2 regions of the Abyssibacter profundi genome follow, and region 2 is predicted to be linked to the other one. Evidence: predicted binding sites of a transcription regulator. Region 2 holds the regulator's gene; the other holds the start of a gene.
What was found. The regulator FliA, encoded in region 2, starts transcription of late flagellar genes. The targets are predictions, from matches to a motif close to GCTAAAGTTNNNNNNNNNNCNGCCGATA.
Positions count from the first base shown of each region.

Region 1: a site for FliA is predicted at 4,988-5,015, ahead of DEH80_RS15760 (chemotaxis protein). Genes of this name have one in related genera too.

Region 1 covers NZ_QEQK01000018.1:45,421-56,379, forward strand. The annotation lists gene flgG (flagellar basal-body rod protein FlgG) at 1-386, opposite strand, end outside; gene flgF (flagellar basal-body rod protein FlgF) at 398-1,141, opposite strand; gene flgE (flagellar hook protein FlgE) at 1,165-2,382, opposite strand; gene DEH80_RS15745 (flagellar hook assembly protein FlgD) at 2,393-3,076, opposite strand; gene flgC (flagellar basal body rod protein FlgC) at 3,078-3,482, opposite strand; gene flgB (flagellar basal body rod protein FlgB) at 3,505-3,909, opposite strand; gene DEH80_RS15760 (chemotaxis protein) at 4,012-4,956, opposite strand; gene DEH80_RS15765 (CPCC family cysteine-rich protein) at 5,171-5,500, opposite strand; gene flgA (flagellar basal body P-ring formation chaperone FlgA) at 5,675-6,361, shown strand; gene flgM (flagellar biosynthesis anti-sigma factor FlgM) at 6,483-6,791, shown strand; gene DEH80_RS15780 (hypothetical protein) at 6,791-7,162, shown strand; gene DEH80_RS15785 (flagellar brake protein) at 7,173-7,868, shown strand; gene DEH80_RS15790 (putative bifunctional diguanylate cyclase/phosphodiesterase) at 8,027-10,258, shown strand; gene DEH80_RS15795 (poly(ethylene terephthalate) hydrolase family protein) at 10,352-10,959, shown strand, end outside.
Region 2 covers NZ_QEQK01000015.1:13,074-24,032, forward strand. The annotation lists gene flhA (flagellar biosynthesis protein FlhA) at 1-1,318, shown strand, start outside; gene flhF (flagellar biosynthesis GTPase FlhF) at 1,356-2,747, shown strand; gene DEH80_RS14600 (MinD/ParA family protein) at 2,734-3,630, shown strand; gene DEH80_RS14605 (RNA polymerase sigma factor FliA) at 3,627-4,361, shown strand; gene DEH80_RS14610 (response regulator) at 4,390-4,782, shown strand; gene DEH80_RS14615 (protein phosphatase CheZ) at 4,779-5,399, shown strand; gene DEH80_RS14620 (chemotaxis protein CheA) at 5,462-7,474, shown strand; gene DEH80_RS17385 (GNAT family N-acetyltransferase) at 7,471-7,959, opposite strand; gene DEH80_RS14630 (flagellar motor protein) at 8,120-8,857, shown strand; gene DEH80_RS14635 (OmpA family protein) at 8,857-9,768, shown strand; gene DEH80_RS14640 (chemotaxis protein CheW) at 9,770-10,273, shown strand; gene DEH80_RS14645 (hypothetical protein) at 10,273-10,698, shown strand; gene DEH80_RS14650 (STAS domain-containing protein) at 10,767-10,959, shown strand, end outside.

The DNA of each region.
Region 1 (10,959 bases), on a different contig from region 2:
ACCAGATCACCGGTTGCGCTGACCTGGAAGCTGCCGTCGCGGGTATACGCGGCCGTGCCGTCCGGCAGCAGCACCTGGAAGAAGCCGCGCCCGTTGATGGCCACGTCCAGCGGGTTGCTGGTCTGCTGCAGGTTGCCTTGGCCGAATTCTTTTTCGGTGGCACCGACCTTCACCCCCGTCCCCAGCGACAGGCCGGTCGGAGAATCGGTTTGCTGCGAGGTCGGCGCACCCACCTGTTTGACGTGCTGGAACAGCAGGTCTTCGAAACTGGCCCGGCCCTTTTTGAAACCGGTGGTGTTGACGTTGGCCAGGTTGTTGGAGACTACGGACATGCGCGACTGCTGCGCATCAAGCCCGGTCTTGGCGACCCAAAGTGCTGAATTCATCTGTGTTACTCCTAACCGTTCACGCGCATGACGGCTGCCGCTGCCTGGGCATTTTCGTCAGCGCTCTGGATGGCCTTGACCTGCAATTCGAACTGGCGGGACAGCGCGATCATGTCGACCAGCGACTGGGCCAGATTCACGTTGGAAGACTCCAGGACCCCAACGGCCAGCGATTGACCGGCAGCGGGCTGGATCTCGGCATCTTCGGTGGGCCGGAACAGGCCGTCATCACCGCGACGCAAATCCTGGGGATCGATGTTGTCGACGCGGATGCGCCCGACCGTGGCCAGTACGGCTCCGCCCTGGCCCTGGGGCACGATGGCGATGGTGCCGTCCTCGGCAATGCTCACCCGCTCGTTGGGCGGAATCGCAATCGGTCCGCCGTCACCCAGCACCAGCTCGCCGCGTGCGGTCACCAGCTGACCCAGCGGATCGACCTGTAACTCGCCGTTGCGGGTGTAGGCCGGCTCGCCGTTGGCGTCCTGAATCGCAATCCAGCCGTTGCCGCGCACCGCCACGTCCAGCGGACGGTCGGTCGACATGAGCACGCCGGCCGAGGGGTCGAAGGCGTCGCCTCCAAACGTGGAACTGACCCGGGTCGGCAGACCCGGGCCATCCAGCGGCGCCGTCTTGGCCATGGCCATTTCAGCGCGAAACCCGACGGTCGAGGCGTTGGCGAGATTATTCGACACGGTCGACTGCGCCGTGAGCGTGCGCACGGCGCCAGACATCGCGGTGTAGATCGATTTATCCATGACGAACCTCGCCTCGCTCCGAATTAACGGATGTTGATGATGGTCTGGGTGATGGTGTCGGCGGCCGAGATCATCTGGGCGTTGGCCTGGAAGCTGCGCTGCGCCGTGATCATGTTGACCAGCTGCGCCGTCAGATCGACGTTGGAGGCTTCCAGCGCACCGGATTGCACCAGTCCCAGATCACCGCTGCCGGCCACGCCCAGACGGGCTTCACCCGAGGTAAAGCTCTCGGTCCAGAAGTTGTCGCCCTGTGCCTGCAGGCCCTGGGTGTTATTGAAGTTGGCGATCGCCAACTGACCCAGCTGCGTGGCCTGGCCGTTGGTGAAGCGCGCCTGCACCACCCCTTCGGAGGTCACTTCCAGGCCGCTGAGACGCCCCGTGGTGTAGCCATCCTGTGTCAGGTTGTTGACGGCAAACTGACCGCCGTACTGGGTGGTATCGCCGACATCCAGCGCCAGGTTGAGATCGGCCGCGCCGGTGGTGACCGGGTGCGCCGGCAGCGTCAGCGAGCCGTTGGCCGGTGTGACCAGGGCGCCATTGCTGTCGTAGGCCAGGGTCTGGGCGGCGCCGACCGCCGTACCGTCGACATAGGCCTGCACGTTCCAGGTATTGGCGGCGGCGTCCTTAACATAGAAGAAGCTGGCCGTATGCGCCGCACCCAGGGAGTCGTACACCGTCATTGAGGTGGTGTGGTTGTAGCTGTCCGGGTCAGCCGGATCCAACGGGGTCACCGCCGGCACACTGGCGTCGGCCGGCAGGTTCACGCCCAGCTCCAGGTTGCCACTGGCCTGCGGGGCGTTGTCCGTCGAAGACAGCTGCAACGAGGTCAGACCGCCCGTGGCGAAACCACCGGTCCCGACGGGCGGGAACACCTGCAGCTGCTGGCCGGCCGAGTTCACGACAAAGCCGTCACGGTCCACCTGGAAGGCGCCGGCACGGGTGTAGCCCATGCTCCCACCGTCCGAGACGGTGAAGAACCCCTCGCCATTAATGGCCAGGTCCAGCGGGTTTTCGGTGAAGTTCACCGTGCCCTGGCTGAACTGCTGGGTGACACCGGCCACGCGCACGCCCGAGCCCTGCTCGGTGGCAGACAGGCCCATGGCGCCAGCGGCGTAGACATCGGCAAATTCGGTGCGCGATTCCTTGAATCCGGTGGTGTTGGCGTTGGAAATATTGTGAGCAGTGGTGTTCAGGTCCGCGGAGGCGGCATTGATTCCACTGAGTGCGACGTTAAAGGGCATGGATGCCTCCTCAGGCGATGCGTGTCACGGAAGAAAACGGAACGTCACCGAGACCGGTGACTTCGAGCAGCAGGCCATTGCCATCCATACGAACGGCGTTGACCTGACCGGCGAGTTCAGGGGTGAGTGCAAGCTCGGACTGGCCCTGCCCGGCCCGTGCACGAATGGTGTAACCGGCCGCCGGCTGCTGAACGCCATCGGCGCTGATGCCATCCCAGGAGAACTCGAAGGTCTCTCCCAGGGCGCTGCCTTCGGCGACAAAGCTGCGAACGGTCTGGCCGCGGGCGTCGACAATCTCGACCGTGATCCGGTCTGCACCGGTGGGCACCGCCACGCGACCGTCCACCGATCCGTGGCCGGCGTAGTCAATGCTGTCGGTTGGCACGAGCACGTTGCGGTCGATCAGGCCGCTGGCCTGCAACGTCTGGTCGGAGGTCATCTGCGTGCGCAGGTCACCAAACGACGAATTCAGCGTGTTGATGCCATCGACCGTGCTGAACTGGGCGATCTGCCCTAGAAACTCACCGGACTCCATTGGCTTGAACGGGTCCTGGTTCTGGAACTGGGCAATCATCAGGGAGAAAAAATCTTCCTGATTGAGCATGTTCTGCTCCGCGCTGTTCACCGCAGCCGTTGCTGAGGTGGCACCGCCAAGCAGGCTGGTCAGGCTGGGGCTATCGGAGATTCCCGTCATCTCAGCGACCCAGTTCCAGCGTCTTGAGAATGAGGTCCTTGCTGGTATTCATGACCTCGGCGCTGGTCTGATACGAGCGACTGGCCGAAATCATGTTGACCATCTCCTCCACCGGGTTGACGTTGGTGGCGTAGACATAGCCATCGGGATCGGCGTCCGGATGCCCGGGCTGGTGCAGCCGCACGGGTTGTTCGGTGCTCTGGACAATGCCCGCCACCCGCACGCCCGCCTGCTCGGCGGCTGCATTGAGCTCGGTTTCGAATACCGGCATGCGCGCCTTGTAGACCGCATCCGGCGTACCCGCGACGGTGTCGGCATTGGCCAGGTTACTGGCCACGGTGTTCAGGCGAACGGACTGCGCCTGCAAGGCCGAACCGGCGATATTGAAAATGGAAAAGTCAGACATGCGTGGACTCCTGCGTCAGCGGCTACTGGCCCTTGAAGGCCGTAATCAGCGTGGAGAGACGGCCCTGCGCGAATTGCAGGGAGGCGCGATAACGCAAAGCGGCATCCGCAAAGGCTGCCTGCTCGCGGTGCAGTTCCACGGTGTTGCCATCCAGGCTGGGCTGGGCGGCCTGACGCTCGGTGGCCTGGCTGGTCGCCGGGGCCGCGACCCCAGCAATGTTCAGGTGTCGGTTATGGGTGCGCTGCAACGGCTGGGCATCAGATGCCCCTGCGGCCTGCTGCAAGGCCGTTTTGAAATCGATGTCTTTCGCCCGGTAGTTGGGCGTATCGGCGTTCGCGATGTTGGCCGCCACCTGCTGCAGTCGCTGGTGTTGCAGCGCCAGCGATTGCGAGTGAATGCCATAGAGCTTGTCGAATCCGGCTGACATGCCGAGCCTCCGGCGGAATCTGTACGCCAGAGTGGGGCAAGCCGTGTGCCACGGGCGGCCGGATCAGGCGTCCCGTGCGGCAGATAGGGCGTGTCAGGCTGGCTAGGCCATGGCGGCCTCAGACAGCGCCAACTCCTTGTCCCGCAAGCGTTCCACGACGCCTTTGGCCAGTTCATCAGAGTTGAATTTGGGCACGAACCGGTCGGCCCCGACATGCTCGACCATGCTGTGGTTGAACAGCCCCGACAGCGAGGTATGGAGCAGCACATAGTGGTGTTCCAGTCGCGGATCGCGACGAATTTCCGTCGTCAGCGTGTAGCCGTCCATATCCGGCATCTCCACATCGGAGATCACCATGAGCAGGTCATCCTCATGCCCGGTCTCGGCCTGCGACCTGAGAAACCGCAACGCTTCACGGCCATCGTTTACCAGGACGGGCTCCAGATTCAGCTGCTCCAGCGTGCGTGCAATCTGCATGCGCGCCACCTTGGAATCGTCGGCCACCAGCACCCGCCACTTGCGACGGCGGGCGTCGCTGGCGTGTTCCGGCAGTTCCTCAAGGTCGGCGGCCAGGCCGATGACATCGGCCAGCACCTTCTCCACGTCAATAATCTGGATCAGACGCTCACCCAGTCGCGTCACCGCCGTCAGATAACCGTCATCACCAGCGCTGGCTGGCGGTGGTGTCACCTGGCCGACATCCACGTTCACGATGCGTTCGACCCCGTGAACCAAGAACCCCTGCACGCGGCGGTTGAACTCCGCCACAATCAAATAGCGGGGCTCCTCAGCCGGCTGCGTGCCCTGCACCGCCGATGCCAGATCCAACACCGGAATCATGCGCCCGCGCACCGGCGCCACCCCGCGTACATGCGAATGTGCCGCCGGCACCCAGGTCAGCTCCGGTGCCTGGACCACCTCCTGCACCTTAAAGACATTGATGCCGAACAGCTCAGGGCCACCCAGGCGGAACAGCAACAAGGCCAGCCGGTTATAGCCAGCCAGCTGGGTCCGGCGATTGATGGAGTCGATCAGGCCGTTGGACACGAAGGCATTCCGCAAGAGTATCTGCGGTGGTCATCGGCCCCGACACGGGAATCTTGAGAGGACAATCAGCAGGCGATGGGAGCGGGCGCGAACCGCCCAATGCGAGAGCCGGCGGTCGTGAACCCCGGAGCGATTCGCACCGCTTACACGGAGCCGATTACACGGAGCCGACTTTCAGGCAGCACCATGGCGGCGCGAATCGATCCGTGCTTCCCTAGACCTCTCTCGGTCGGTGCTCGAACCGAAGCCGCTCTTCGGGTGGCAACACATGCTGCTTCATCGCCAACTCGCAGGCGCCGAATGCTGAGAAATTAAGACGCCCGGCTCGCAAGCTGATGCCGTGATTCGGGCCAGACATCTGATCCAGTTCGTCGATGTCCTGACCATCATCTTCCCAAAAGCACACCGGGCAGATCAGGGATTGATTGCGGGCCGGAAGCGACACGTAATCACAACAAGGGCATTGAGCCTGCGGCGCCGGGTCGTCCGGTTCATACCAAACGTAGTACCGGCGCTTGAGCCGATCAGCCCATTTTCTCCACATGGTGCTTCTATCTCTCCACAGCGATGTGCGCATTGTTGAGGGCGAGGGTGTGCCTCGGCAGGGACTGGTGTCAAAGCACCGACGCGGTCGGAATCGTGCGCGCGCGTCAAATCCACGTCGCACCCTGCCCTAGGCCGACTTTTTCTGTGGTACGCGGCTTGCCTGAGGGGTGCCATGAGACGATTTCTTGCCATGACCGGCCTGGTGACCGCAGTGCTCGCCCCCGCTCCCGCGGTGGCAGGCACCGAGGACGTGGCCCGCATTCAGGCCGCGGCCGAGCGTTACGCGCGCAGTGAGTTGCCGCGCGGCACGACCATCACTGCCAATGGGCTGGATACCCGGTTACAGCTCCCCCGCTGTGGCACCGAGCCGCAGGGCACGCGACTGATTGGCAATGCGGCCAGTGGTGCGGCAACGGTGGAGGTTCGCTGCCTGGCAACCCAGGGCTGGAAGCTGTTCGTGCCGGTACGCACGCAGCAGCGTAGTTACATGATTGTGGCGCGCGCACCGATTGCGGCAGGCACGGTGATTGCAGCCGATCAACTGGAACGGGTCGAACAGGCGGTACGCGGTGCGTCTCGCGGGTTCATGACCGATCTGTCTGCGGTGGTGGGTCAGGTGGCTCGCCGACACATCGCGGCGGGGGCGATTCTTCGGCCGCAGTGGTTTCAGGTCGCCCATGTCGTGGACCGGGGCCAGACCGTCACCTTGGTCGCGCGCAGCGCCGGGGTGGAGATTCGCAGCCGCGGCGAGGCCTTACAGGCGGCCGGGCCTTCAGGTTTGGTGAAGGTCCGCAACCTCTCGTCGGGCCGGGTGATTGAAGGGCGTGCGCAGGCCGATGGCACGGTTCTAGTCAATTGACCTTTAATATCAACAATTTATGCTCGATGACCGTTCGTCGGCGTCGAAAAACAGACGCTCAAGCTTTCGTGAAACGCGTCGATAACGTCAGTCATCTGACTTTGAATGCAGGAGAAACATCGTGACCGGAAAGATCGAATCGTCCGTTGTCGCCCAGATGACGAACAGTCCGCAGAGCGTGCAGGCGGGCAAAGCCGGTGCATCCGGACATGCCCGGGTTGGCGCGGTGAGCGAGGCCGACGTGGTCACGCTCAGTGGCCAGGGCGCAAATCTCAACGAATTGGTGAACGTGGCTCAGCAAACACCCGACATCGACGTGAAAAAGGTCACTGCCATCCGCGAAGCCATCGCGGCCGGCACCTACCAGGTCAACGCCGAATCCGTGGCCACGAAGATGGCCCATATGGAATGGCAGATGGGACGCAGCTAATGAATGATCAACAGCTCACCGACCTCGAGACCGAACTGGGCCAGCACATTCAGGCACTGGAAGCAGCGGCACTGGGTCAGGATCCCGATGCCCTGCTCACCGTGGCCCGCGACCTGGAAACGGCCGTGCAGGCCCTGGATCAGGCCGGGCTGGATGAGCTGAGTGCTGACACGGCCGGCGAGCGCGAACGCGTCGAAGCGGCCCTGCACCGTTTGCAGCGCGACATGCGCCGCACCTTTTCCGTGGTCGCGCAACGGCGCGAACAGACCGGCGCAGCCCTGCGTGCCCTGGGCACGGGCCGCGACGACAGCCCCTATGGCCAGCGAGGCGCCCGCGCGCCCATCGCCGGCCGTGCACTTGGCCAGGCCTGAGGCCCGGTAGATGGCCGACACCGACACGCAGGCTTGGCAGCGGGTTGAGCTGCGTGCCGACGTGCTCACGCTGCTCGGCAAGCTGGCGCAATCCCGCCAGCCTGTCACGCTGACCCAGGCGTCGCGGCACTATCTCAGTCTGTTGCTGACACTGGACGCCCAGCGGGACGAACTGCTGTTCGATGCACCCGCCGGAGGCTTTGCCAAACTGAAACCACGCAGCCTGCTCGACGCCCAGGCGCGTGTTGCGGGCTACGGCCTGCGATTTGCGACACACGTCGATTCGCTGGTTGACGACGGCAGCCTCATCACCGCTCTCCCGCAATGGGTGGAACATGCCCAACGCCGCCGAGCGCACCGCGTGAACGTGCCCCGTTCGATGCCGATACGAGCGACGCTGTTCCCGCTGGGCGGCGCCCCGGTTCGAGTGCGTGTAACCGACATTTCCACGCAGGGTTTCGGCGCGCATGTCCGGGGCGAGATGGCCGATGAGTTTCACCCGGGCCGGGTGCTCGACGGGGCGTTTGGCCTGCACGGCTCGGCATTTTATGCCCCGATCACGGTGCGCGGTGTGCGTCGGCGTGGCGGCGAAATGGCCATGGGCGGCGAGTTTGCCCGGCTCGACCCCGAAGACCGACGCACGGTCGAACGCGAGGTTGTGGAGCTGGAGCGCTACTGGCGCCCGCGCCACGCGGCGGTCGGCTAGGCGCCATCGCCGCGACGACCGCGATGCGGTCACATCGCCTGCCCGCCGGCTGATGTACCCCGAAGTACCGACCAGCGGAGCTCAAGAGGCGCGGTGGTCGGCCGATATCCACTCCATCTAGTACGGATCGATTGCGATCCCGTTGGAGTTTCCACCAAATGGCAACCGTGTTTTCTATGAGTGGCTCGACACTCAAGGCTTCGGCACCTGACAAGGAACGTCTGCGGACCGTGACCAGTATCGAAAAAGCGCCGACCTATAGCCCGGCGGTACTCAGCAGCGAGCGCTTCCACCACACCCTGGCCTACGAGTCTGCCGAGACCTGGTTGGATGCGGCGATTGAGGCGTTCCGAACCGAGGTTGCCTGCGACCGGGTCAGCATCTGGCAGCGCATTGGCATGTCCGCGCAGTTTGAGATGCTGCATGGGCAGGCCAGCGACACGGCCAGCCCCCCGGTTTCACGCGCCATCGACACGCTCTGCGAGGGCGAGCCCACGCTGATCCGGCAGCAGCAAGTCGATGAAGACGGCACACGGTATGACACCGGCGACGCCTGGCTGATCGTGCCCGTGCTGGCCCGTGGTGAACTGCGTGGCGCGGTGTGTGTGGAACGCAGTGCCGATGCGCGTTACCAACCGGGTGATGTCGAATCGGCCCGGGCCCTGGCGGGCGCGATCGGCGAGATCTGGAGCCGCAAGCGCATCAACGAACTCGAAGAAGGGCTGATGCTGAGCCTGGCGCGTTACCGCCTGCTGCACGAGCACTTTCCCGGCATGGTGTTTTTGCTCGACTCGGAAGGCCGCATCGTCTCGATGAGCCTGTTCGCGGCGCGCCGGTTGGGCGTGAGCTTCGCCGAGGTTGCCGGTTATACGTTTGACCAGCTGTGCGACTGCGAATCGGCCGAGGATCTGCGCACGGCCCTGCGTTCGTCGCAGGGGTCGCAAACCAACGAAACGATTCAGTACGAGGCCTACCTGCGAGGCAAGAAAGGCACTCCCTTGCCGGTGGTGTTGTCGATCCGCACGCATGAGATGCCGCAAAGCGACCCGGTGACGTTAATCGCTGCCGAGGATTTGTCCCGGCTGCGCAAGGCCGAGCGACAGCTGCATCGACGCGATCGCATCGACCCGGTCACCGGTCTGCTCAACCGCTGGGAGTTCGAGCGTCAAATCGCCGACACCTTGCTGGAACTGGGCGACGACGAAACCTGCTCGGTGATCTACGTGAACCTGGATCACTTCAAGGTCATTAACGAGTCCACGCGCCACGAGGCGGGTGATCGCTATCTCAAGCAAATCGGTAGCGTGCTGCGCGACACGTTGGATGAGACGGCGCTGATCAGCCGGATCGGCGCCGACCATTTCGCCTGCTACCTGCGTGACCGCTCTGATGCCGAGATCAAGGCCAGCATGTCCAAGATCGCCCGGACCATCCGGAGCTATCGGTTTTCGGTCGACCACCACATCTTCCGCTGTGGCGCGAGTGTGGGTGCGGTCACCGGCTTCGGGCCAGACCTGACGGCCAATGATCTGCTGGCCCGCGCAGAGCGTGCCTGCGAGCGCACGCGTGAATCCGGCGACCCGTTCCTGGATTACTGGTCGCCGCACACACAAAACGCTGGCGAGGATGGCGACAGTGAGGTCGACTGGGTTGCACGCCTACACGACGCGCTGCGCTACGGCCGTTTTCGCCTGTATGCCCAACCCATCGAATCGGTGGGCCCCGATCGGCTGCGACATTACGAGATCCTGGTGCGTATGTTGGCCGGTGACGGCACGGTGATTCCGCCAGGCAAGTTCCTGCCTGCCGCTGAACGCTTCGGCTTGTCGGACGAGCTGGATCGCTGGGTTTTTCATGAAACCCTGGCGTTTCTCAAGTCGCAGCAAGCCGATGCCAGCCAGTGCCAGTACTCGGTGAACCTGTCGGGCAAATCGCTGGCCAACCGGGAGTTTCTGGACGAGGTCGTCGCCACCCTGCAGCGCAATCCATTGCTGGCACGCAGACTGTGTTTCGAGATCACCGAATCCTCGGCCATCGGTCGCTTTGATGTCGCCTCGGCCTTCATCGGCGAGGTACATGCCTGCGGTGCCCGCGTGGCACTGGACGATTTCGGCAGCGGCATGTCCTCCTTCGGCTATCTCAAAAAGCTGACCATCGATTACCTCAAAATCGATGGCATGTTCATCCGCGATCTGCTGGGCGACGCCAGCAACCAAGCCATCGTCAAAACCATTGTGTCCATGGCCCAGGCCTTCAACGTCGAGACGGTGGCGGAGTTTGTCGAAGACCGAAACGTTGCCGAGCACCTGGCCAGCATGGGCGTGGACTATGTGCAGGGTTTTGGCATCGGCAAGCCGCAGCCGCTGAGCGCAAACGAAGATCGGTTCTAAGCAAAACCGCCAAGCCCTGCTTGGCATGCATTGTGCGCCGTTTGGGGGCGCCGGCCTTGCGCCGGGCCTTCCCGCTCTACACGGATCACCTGCATGCTCGCTCTTGCCCGTTTCCGCTGCAAAGCCCTGCGCCGCAGCACGCTGCCCATCCCACTCGTCGCCGCACTGCTCGCCGCCTGCGGCGGTCAATCGGAGTACGGCGCGCCCGTCACCCCTGCACCCGATGGCGTCACGCGGCCCGAGTTGCCCGCCGTAGCCGATGTCGCCGCCGATCCGGCTGAATCCGGCCCGCTGACACTGACGTCAACCGACTACGACTTCGGCCGCATCACGGTGACCGACGAGCAAACCGGCGACAGTTATGAAACCGACGTCCACGGCTACGTCACCTACCCCACCGATGCCACCGGTCCATTTCCGGTCTTGCTGTTTCAACACGGTCGCCACCAGACCTGCGAAACCACGGTGGGCCAGCTCCCATTCCCGGTCGGAGATGACAACTGCCCTGACCTGGCGGGGGTGATCACGCCCGCCAACAGCTACCGGGGGTACGACTATCTGGTGCAAAGCCTGGCCAGCCACGGCTATGCCGTGATCTCGATCGACACCAACGACATCAACGATAACGATGGCAGCCCCAATGCCGGAGACGCCGGCGCGCTGGCCCGTGCCGAGCTAATCCTCACGCATCTCGATGCATT
Region 2 (10,959 bases):
GCCCAGCCTGCTGCTGGCCACGGCCGTGGCCATGCTGGTCACGCGCATGTCGCGGTCCGAATCCATGGGCAACCAGGTCACGGCGCAGGTGTTCGCCAAGCCACAGACGCTGATCGTTACGGCAACCATCCTGACCATCTGCGGGCTGATCCCCGGCATGCCCAACCTGGTCTTCCTGACCCTGGGCGCAGCGGCTGGCGGACTGGCCTGGTGGATGCACCAGCGCGCCAAGGCACCCGCGCCCGTCGATGCCGAGCAGCCCGAGACCGAGGAAGCACCAGAGGACGCCGAGGTCAGCTGGGATGATGTGCGGCCCACCGATGCACTCAGCCTGGAAGTCGGCTATCGGCTCATTCCGCTGGTGGATATCCGCCAGGGCGGCGAGCTGGTGCGTCGGATTCGTGGCGTTCGCAAAAAATCCACGCACGAGTTGGGTTTTCTGGTCCCCGCCGTGCACATCCGCGACAACCTGGAGCTGCCACCCAACGGTTATCGGCTATGCGTCAATGGCGTACCGGTGTCGGAAGAATCCGTCCACGCCGACCGGCTCATGGCGCTGAACCCGGGCCAGGTGTTCGGTCAGGTCGAGGGCATTAAGGGGCGTGATCCCGCCTTTGGTCTGGAGGCGGTCTGGATCGAGCAGGGCGTGCGCACCGATGCCTTGTCCAAGGGGTGGACCGTGGTTGATCCCGGCACCGTGGTGGCCACGCACATCGGCCACATCATCCACAGCCGGGCACATGAGCTGCTCGGCCACGACGAAGTGCAGAACCTGCTGGAGAACCTGTCGGAAAGCTCCCCGCGGCTGGTCGAGGATTTGGTGCCCAAGCTGTTGCCGCTGACCGTCGTGGTCAAGGTGCTGCAGAACCTGCTGGAGGAGGGCATTGCCGTCCGCTCCTTTAAGCAAATCGCCGAATCCTTGGCGGAGCAGGCCCGTCAGAGTCAGGATCCCGACATCCTCACCGCCCATGTTCGGGTCGCGCTCGGCCAGCAAATTGTTCAGCAAATCAATGGTTTGGAGCCTGAGTTGCCGGTTTTGACGCTGGCGCAGCCGCTGGAACAGCTCCTGCAGGAGTCCATGCAGCAAGACGCCGCCGCCATCGAACCGGGACTCGCCGAACGCATGCATCAGTCAATCGCCGAATGGGTAGAACGCCAGCAGGGCCAGGGCCAGACGCCCGTGCTGCTGGTACCGCAGGCGATTCGATCATCGCTGGCGCGTTTTCTGCGCTACGCCGCCCCGGGTCTCAACGTGCTGGCCTACAACGAAGTGCCGCAAGGCAAGCAGCTCAAGCTGGTTGGCTCGGTGGGCGCCTGAGGCGCCGCGGCCCGGATAAGTGGGGGTTACTCCTGATATGAAAATCAAGCGATATCTGGCCCGGGACATGCGGGCAGCGTTCCGCATGGTGCGGGAGGAGCAGGGGCCGGATGCGGTCATCCTCTCCAGCCGACGCATCGGCGATCAAATCGAAGTGGTTGCGGCGCTCGACTATGACGCCGCACTGGTTCAGCAGGCGTTGCGCCGCGGCGGCGACGACGCGGAGGCGCAGACGGCCGCACCGGCAGCCGCTACACCGACCGCTGCGGACACGCAGGCAGCACCTGCCGGCAACCCCGCGGGGGCCCTGGATCGCGCAGCGGCCACCGCCTCTGCCAGCCCGGCGGCCGCTGACTCCGCCCGTCGCCCGGATGTGAACCCGTTTACGCAGGCCGCCGAGTCCTCGCCCTCCGCGGCAGCGGCACAAGAGCCCCGGCTGACCGAGCAGGCACCCCGCCCAGCCAAGGCCGACATTATCTGGGCGCAGGACCCGCATATCGAACGCCTGGAGCGTGAGCTACTCAGCCTGCGTAACACCATCCAGAGCGAGATGGGGCAGATTGCCCGGGGCGCGTGGGAGTTTCGCAACCTGGAGCATGCCCACGTGGCCCAGCAGCTTGAGCGCATGGGGTTCGAGCATGCGCTGACGGCGGCGGCCGTTCGGACGCTGCCGGCCGATGCCGTCCGGCCCACGGCGACCTATTCGGCACTGCGCACCATTGTCAGTCAGATGCAGGCGCTGCCGGCCGATCTGCTGGATTCGCCCGGCGCCATCGCACTGGTCGGCCCGACCGGGGTAGGCAAGACCACCACGCTGGCCAAGCTGGCGGCTCGCTACGTGGCCCGTTACGGCACCGAAGGTCTGGCCCTGGTGACCACGGATGATTTCCGCATCGGTGCCCAGGAACAGTTGGCCACCTACGGCCGGTTGCTCGGCGTGCCGGTGCTGACGGCCTCGGGCGTCGAAGGTCTGCAGCAGGTGCTGGCGCGGTTGGCCAGCAAGCGCATGGTGCTGATCGACACCGCGGGCATGAGTCCTTCGGACCAGCAGCTGGCCACGCGCTTGCAGCAGTTCGGCGTGGACGGTGGCCGTGTACGCACGCTGCTGGTGCTTGCTGCGACCACCCAGCCCGAAGACCAGGCGCGCGCCATTCATGCGTTCCGACCCGCCCGGCCTGTGGGCTGCGTGGTGACAAAGCTGGATGAATCGTCGCGCCACGGCGCGGTGTTGTCGTCCGTGACGCGGGCGCGCCTGCCGGTGGTGTATGTCGCCGATGGCCAGGCCGTTCCCGAGGACCTGCACCGCGAGCGTCCTGAAAATCTGATCAAGCGGGCCGTTCAGGCCGCCCGCGCACATTCCACGAAGACACACGATGCACAGACATCGCCAGGCGATTACGACCGGGAGGCCGCCAATGCCGTTGCTTGATTCCTCAAAAGCCGTCCAGCGCACACAGGCTGCGGGCCTGGCCACCAAGCCACCCGCCAACGGGCCGCGTGTGTTTGCGGTGGCCAGCGGCAAGGGCGGTGTGGGCAAGAGCACGATTGCCGTGAATCTCGGCATGGCCATGCTCGAAGCCCAGCGCCGCACCATGTTGTTGGATGCCGACCTGGGTTTGGCAAACGTGGACGTGCTGCTGGGTCTGCAGCCTTCGGCCAACCTGTCACACGTGTTGGAAGGCAAGTGCACCCTGGCCGACACGATCATCGAAGGACCCAACGGGCTCAAAATCGTCCCGGCGTCGTCTGGCCGACGACGGATGTCGGAGCTGACCCGCAGCGAGCATGTGGGCCTGATCGGCGCCTTCAGCGGTTTGACCGACCCCATCGACGTGATGCTTGTCGATACGGCGGCCGGGCTGTCCAACAGCGTGCAGACCTTTTGCCAGGCCTCGCAGGAGGTACTGGTGGTGGTCTGCAACGACCCCGCGTCGCTGACGGATGCCTACGCTCTCATCAAGGTGTTGTCGCGTGACTGCGGCATTCCCCGCATGCAACTCATCGCCAATCGGGTCAAAACGCCGGGCGAGGGCCGCGAGGTCTACGACAATCTTTGCCGCGTGGCCGACCGGTTCCTCGACGTGACGCTGAACTACCTCGGCCATGTGCCCGAGGACGACAAGATCGTCCGCAGTGCCCGGCAGCAGCGTCCGGTTCTGGATGCTTACCCCGGTGCGCCTTCGGCCCAGGCGTTCCGGCAGATTGCGGGCAAGCTGCTGGAGATCGCTCCGCAGCGGGGTGCGCGGGGCCATATCGAGTTCTTTGTGGAGCGTCTGGTCGGCCCCGGAGCTGACATGGCGATGACGGCATGAACGCGGCGGCATCCTACGCAAGCTACGAGCGGGCCGGGTCGCATGACCTGGTGGGTCAGCACGCCGGGCTGGTTCGCAAGATCGCCCTGCATCTGGCCGCCCGCCTGCCGGACTCCGTGGAACTGGACGACCTGATCCAGTCCGGGATGATCGGCCTGCTGGAGGCGGCGGCGTCGTTTGATGCCAGCCAGGGTGCCTCCTTCGAAACCTTTGCCGGCATCCGCATCCGCGGCGCCATGATCGACGAGCTGCGCCGGGGCGATTGGGCGCCGCGGTCGGTGCACCGCAAGATGCGTGATGTCACCCGCGCCGTGCAGGAGATCGAACAGACCACCGGGCGCGAAGCCAGCGAGCAGCAGGTCGCAGACCACCTGGGCATTACGCTGGAGGAATACCGCCACATCACCCTGGATGCCTCGCAGTGCCAGCTGTTAAGCCTGACGCCTGTGGACTCCGAGGACGACGCACACCTGCGCGAGGTGGCCTCGAACGAGGCCCAGCCCACCGAAGTGCTGCAACAGGCTCAATTTCAGCGCGATCTGGCCGATGCCATTACCAAGCTGCCCGAACGGGAGCAGCTGGTGATGTCGCTGTACTACGACGAGGCCATGAACCTGCGCGAAATCGGCGCCGTGCTGGGTGTGAGCGAATCGAGGGTTTGCCAGATTCATGGGCAGGCCATGGTGCGCCTGCGGGCACGTCTGGGCGACTGGCTGGATCGGGGCAAGTAATACAGACGGGTTGTGCAGGAGTAGCAAGATGGACACAAACATGAAGGTGCTGGTGGTCGACGACTTTCCGACCATGCGCCGTATCGTCAAGAATCTGATGCAGGACCTCGGGTTCTCGAATTTCGTCGAGGCCGAGGACGGACAAAGCGCTCTCAACGCCTTGGGTGCCAACGGCAACGGGATCGAGTTCGTGGTCACGGACTGGAACATGCCGGGGATGACGGGCATCGAATTGCTCAAGGCGATTCGTGGTAACCCGGCGCTGTCGCGTTTGCCGGTGCTGATGGTGACCGCCGAATCCACGCGCGAGCAGATCATTGAGGCCGCCAAGGCCGGAGTGAACGGCTACATCATCAAACCGTTTAACGCCGGGACGCTTAAGGAAAAGCTCGATCGCATCTTCAACCGGGCCGCAGCGTGACCGGCGCCGCGTCCACCGCGGCGCTTCGCGACGATGTGGCCGCGCTGTCGGCGGCGCTGGATGCCGGTGACCTCACCCAGTTTCACGAAATCGTCGCCCGGCTCAACGAGGACCGGGCCAACCGCGTGATCAACGGTTTGCAGTGCGTGAGCCGCAACCTGGCCAAGGCTTTGAACCAGCTGGCGCTGGATGAGCGGCTGGTGCGTTATGCCGGCAGCGACATGCCGGATGCCTGCGAGAGGCTAAGCCACGTGATGCAAATGACCGAGGATGCCGCCAACCGCACGCTCGACCTGGTGGAAGCCACGCAGGCCGAACTACCTGGGCTGGCCACCGCTGCCGGCGAAACCGCCGTGGACGGCTTGCGCAAAAACCTGTCCGCCATTGCCGAAGCCCAGGCCTACCAGGACCTCAGCGGACAGGTGATCCGCCGGGTCATCCAGTTGGTCAAAGGCGTGGAAAACGCGCTGGCAGATCTGCTAGACCTCGCGGGTCTGGATGTTGCCGGTGCCCAGCCGGAACCGCACATCGCCGGAGGCCCAGCATTGGTTGGCCTGGACAATCACGGATCAACCCAGGCTCAAGCTGACGACCTGCTGGCCGATCTAGGACTGTAGAGGCGCGCGGCGACCCGGTCCGGGTCGTGGCGCCGCATAGCACTGTCGTTAGAGGCCGACCCATGGATCAAGAACTGCTGGCTGACTTTCTGACCGAGGCGGGCGACATGGTCGATGCCCTCGGCGAGCAGATCGTCGCCTTCGAACAGTCCGACGCCGACCCCGAGCAGCTCAACGCGCTGTTCCGCGTCTTCCACACGATGAAGGGCAGTGCCGGGTTTCTCGAAATCCAGCCCATGGTGGATCTCTGCCACGCGGCTGAGGAGCTCATGGGCGCCGTGCGCAAGGGGGCCCTGGACATCAGCCCCGAGATCATCGACGGCATTTCACAAAGCGTCAGCTGGCTGGACCAAGCACTGGCCGAGTTATCCAATGGCGAGGCGATCACGCCTGCCGATCCGGCACTGATTGCATCGCTGGAAGCTGCCTGCCGCGGGGAGTCTCCGCCCGCACCCGAGCCGCAGGCCGAGCCCGTTCCCGAGCCAGCGGTGGACGTGGATGCCATTCTCGGTGAGGAAACCGGCGAACCCATTAGCGATGATGATTTCGAGGCCTTGCGAGCCGCCTTTCACGGCTCGGAGCCGGCTGCGGCCGGTAGCGCCAAGCGCGAAGTGGATGTCGATGCGATTCTCGGTGAAGAGACCGGCGAGCCGATCAGCGATGATGACTTCGAGGCCTTGCTTGATGCCTTCCACGGCAACGAGCCCGCAGCACCGCCGGCCGCAGCGCCCGCTGAGCCGTCGACGCCCGCGGCTGCGCCTGTTGCAGCTGCGCCGCGAGCGGCCGCAGCCCCCGCGGCCAAACCGGCTGATCAAGCGCCAAAGAAGGCGCGGGTGGAGACGTCCATCCGCATCGATACGGACCGGCTGGACGCCGTGGTCAATCAGGTCGGCGAACTGGTGCTGGTGCGAAACCGGCTCAAGCGCCTGCGAGAATCCGTTGACGATCCGCTGCTCGACCGCACCCTGGGCCACCTGGACCAGGTGACCACCGGCCTGCAAAGCTCGGTGATGCTCATGCGCATGCAGCCGGTGCGCAAGGTGTTCTCCAAAATTCCGAAAATCGTCCGCGACCTGTCGCGGACCTTGAACAAGAAGATCGAGGTTGTGCTGGAAGGCGAGGACACCGAACTGGACCGCACGCTGGTCGAGTCGCTGTCCGAGCCGCTGGTCCATCTGGTGCGCAACGCGGTGGATCACGGTATCGAAATGCCGGCCGAGCGCCTGGCCGCGCGCAAGCCCGAAGTGGGGCGCTTGACGCTGGCCGCGCAGCAGGTCGGTGACCACATCCACATCGAAATTCGCGACGACGGCGCCGGTATCGATCCGTCCGTGATTCGCGCCAAGGCAATCGAGAAAGGCGTGATTGATCGCGAATCGGCGGCGCGCCTGGACGGTCAGGAATGCCTGGATCTGATTTTTCAGCCCGGGTTTTCCACCCGTGATGCCGTCTCCGAAGTCTCGGGGCGCGGTGTGGGCATGGATGTTGTCCGCTCCAAGATTGTCGAACTCAATGGCAGTGTGGAGATCACGTCCGAAGTCGGCGAGGGGTCGGCGTTCCTGATCAGACTGCCTCTGACCCTGGCGATTCTGCCGGCGTTGATGGTGACGGTGAGCGGCCGCGAGTTCGCCATACCCGTGACCGCGATTGAGGATGTCTCGCGTTTCGACAGCACCCGTGTCGAGTGCATGGGCAGTCGCGAGGTCTTGCGCCGCGAGGAAGACGTCATCGCGCTGGTGCGCATGGAACACTGGGTCGGGCGGCCATCTGCCGCCGATCAGCAGCATTGCGTGATTGTCGATGTGGGCCGCGAACGCCGCGCGCTGCTCGTCGACGATGTACCGGGCCGCGAAGAGATCGTCGTCAAGCCTTTGGGCAAGATGATGGGCGGATTGGCTGGCATCGCCGGGGCCAGTGTCACCGGCGATGGTGGCATCGCCCTGGTGCTCGATCTGCCCGGTCTGCTCAAACAGGTTTCACCGGCCTACTCGGCGCCCCGGTCCGCACCGCCACCCATGCCTGCCGCACAGCCGGCAGCCGCCGGCGCGGACGACATGGACCTGGAGCTGTTCTAGCCGTCCGCCACAGGCTTCATGGGCAGGGGCTTGACCATGGCGTATCGCGAGATCGCGACGCCGTTTCGATGGACCCGCTCTTCGCGCACCACCTCGAACCCGTGGCGGCGGAATACGGGCATGGCAACCCGGCTGGCCGCGGTGGTTAGCCGGGGCTGAGCCTCTGCACGCAGGGCATCTTCCGCTGCGCGCAGCAAGGTGCCGGCCATACCGCAGCGAACATGGTCGGGGTCGGTGTAGAGCAGATCGATGTGCCCTTTGTGGTCGTAGCTGATGAAGCCTGCAATCTGGCCTAGGCGCTCTACCACCAGCGTGGTCTGGCCGGTGAGGCGTCGTGACCAGGCCGGGTGGTCCGGGGTCGCCGGCGCCCAGGCCGCAATCGCTTCGGCGGAGTAGTGGCCGGGTGCCAGGCTCCGCACCGACCGCTGCAGCAGCGACCACAACAGAGGGGATTCGGCTGAGCGTGCGGGTCGGAGCGTAGACATGATCTTAAGTGTCTCAGAGCCGGTGCCGTGTGGGAATCGAGCCACAATCGGGGTGGTCGCTTCAAGAAATTGACGCCCAAGCCGACAAACCTCGGGTAGAGGCGGTTCGTATTCCGCCGCGTCATTCGCCCGAACCCTGACCGGCTTCGAGACCCAACGCATGGACAAACTGAGCATTGCAGGCTTGCTGCTAGCACTGGGCGCCGTTTTTGGGGGCAGCACCCTCAAGGGCAGTGGCGCCGCTGCGCTGGTCAGCCCGGCGGCGTTTGTCATCGTCATCGTTGGGACTATCGCTGCCATTCTGGTCCAGACCCCAGGCGACACATTCCGCCGTGCCCTGGGCATGGCGCGTTGGGTGTTCCGACCGCCGAAGCAGGATGTGGATGCCCAGATTCAAACCGTGGTCCTGTGGGCGCGGCGTGTTCGGCAGCAGGGGCTGCTGGGCCTGGAATCGGTGGTGGGGTCGGTGTCCGATCCCTTTGTGCGTCGCGGGCTGCAAATGCTGGTCGATGGCGCCGAGCCTGGCCAGATTCGCGCGGCACTCGATGTGGAACTCGACACCCTGGAGGGGCGTGATGTGGCCGCTGCCCGCGTATTCGAAGGCATGGGGACTTACGCCCCGACCATGGGCATCATCGGCGCGGTGATGGGTCTGATGGCCGTCATGCAAAACCTGAGCGACCCGGACAAGCTGGGGGCGGGCATCGCCGCCGCATTCGTCGCCACGGTCTACGGCATCGGGCTGGCCAATCTGCTGTTCCTGCCCATGGCCTCCAAGCTCAAGGCCACGGTGGCGGGGCAGTCGCGGCACCGTGAGCTGCTCATCGAGGGGCTGGTTGCGATCGCCGATGGCGAACACCCGAGCATGATCGAGTCCCGGTTGCAGGGCTTCAAGTAATGGCGCGTCGCCGCTCATCGCCGATCGACGAGCACGCCAACACCGAGAGCTGGGCCATCCCCTACGGTGATCTGGTGACGCTGCTACTCGCGTTTTTTGTCGTGATGTACGCCACCTCGACCGCGAACGAGGGCAAATACCGCGTGCTGTCCGATGCCCTGAATGCCGCCTTTGCTGGCGCACCGCGAACCATCGACCCCACGTTAAGCCAGGGCACGCCGATGAAGGCGGGGCAGCATTTGGTGGAGTCGCCGTCGGCATTCGATTCACCCACCTTTGCCCAGTCTGCGGCCGTTCAGCCGGCGACGCGTCATCCCGACAGTGCGCCGGGCGTGACCACCTTGGATCTGCTGGAGGAAGCCGTCGTGCGTGATTTGCGCCGCCGGATCTTTTCGGAGCAGGTCTTCGTCAAGCGAACGGCCAAGGGGTTGGAGGTCGAACTGGATGCGGACCTGCTGTTTGCCAGCGGTGTTGCCGAAATCTCGACGGAGGCGGAGACGTTGATCCGCCACCTCGCCGGAATTCTGACGCCTTATCCCAACGGCATCACCGTGGAAGGCCACACGGACAACGAGCCGATCCGCACCCTTCGTTTTCCATCCAACTGGGAGTTGTCGGCTGCACGTGCGGTCAGTGTGGTCCGCCTGCTCACCGACAGCGGCATCGGTCCGGCGCGTCTAAGTGTGCAGGGATACGGGGAATTCCAGCCGATTGCTGACAACAGCAGTGGCGCGGGCCGGGCACGGAATCGGCGCGTGGTGCTGGTGATCGGTGAGACGCCGGGCGCGGCGGGGGGCAGACCCAGCGCCTCGACCATGGCCAGACGGGGCGGCGACCTGGAAGCCGGCGGCTCCGGTCGGCGCGGTCCGAATCCTGCACCACAGGCCCGAGATTCACGCGAAGGCGTTTGAGATGTCCAGCCCAGCCCTGATGGAAAAACTGTTCCAGACCGCGGTTGATATCGAGGCCGAGGCCCCGGAACCCACCACGCGCTGGCTGACCTTCAGCCTGCTCGAGAACCGCTACGCCATCGAGATCGACCAGATTCGGGAGATTCTCAGGCCCTGCGAACCGACACCCGTGCCGGGCGCGCCGAACTGGATGCTGGGTGTCATTAATCTGCGTGGCGCGATTGTCACCGTGTTGTCGCTGCACACCATGCTCAACAGGCCCGTACCGGAGCCCAGCGAGCAGCAGCGCGTACTCGTCACCGACATCACGGGTGAGCCGGTGGGGCTCACGGTTGATGCGGTCGGCGATGTGTGGAACGCGCCCGACCGGCTTTTCGAGCCAGCGCCGAAGGTGGCGGATTCCAAGGAAGCCCTGCCCGTGGCGGGCGTCTTCCAGCGCAAGGACTACCCGTTGATGGTGCTGGACGTCCAGGCGGTCCTGGGCCGCATCGGAGCCTTGGTCTGATGGCCCCCGAACTGCTCGTCATGGTCGGCGCCAGTGTCATGGGCTGCGGCTGCGTGGCCGGCTTGTGGCTGGTGACGCACCGATTGCAGCGACTGGCCGAGGCGCAGCAGCAACTGGTCGGTCAGCAGACGGCCGACCGTGCAACCGTTGGAGCACTGGGTCGCGCCATTCAGCAACTGCGGGTGGAGTGCAATCACATGGCCGCGCAGGCAGCCGGGCGTGATGACCTGCGCGATGCGCTTGCCCAAATCGACCGCGTGGCCGACGCCCAGCGCGCCCTGGAGCGGCGCTGGGGCCTGGAGCACGCCCGCAGCCTGGCACGCGATGGCATCGCCACCGACCTGCTGGTTAAGGAATACGGCCTCACCCCGGCTGAAGCCCGCCTTATCGCGCGGTTGGAGCCGAACACGGTGCAGGCACATTAATGCGCATTCGCGCTACAGAACCCTTCGAGTCTGCCGATAAGTCAGACAAGACCCCGCGGGAGAATGTCATGTCCCATACCGCACTGAAGCTGAACCTGGACGGTGAACTGTCCATTCGCGAAATTTCGACGCTGCATGCACGGCTGATGGATGCCCGTACCAGCGAGGAGCCCGTGACCCTGGACGGCGAGCATGTTGTTCGCGTTGACACGCCCGGGCTGCAACTGCTCGCCAGCTTTGTCAGCGAGCGCGCCAGTTGTG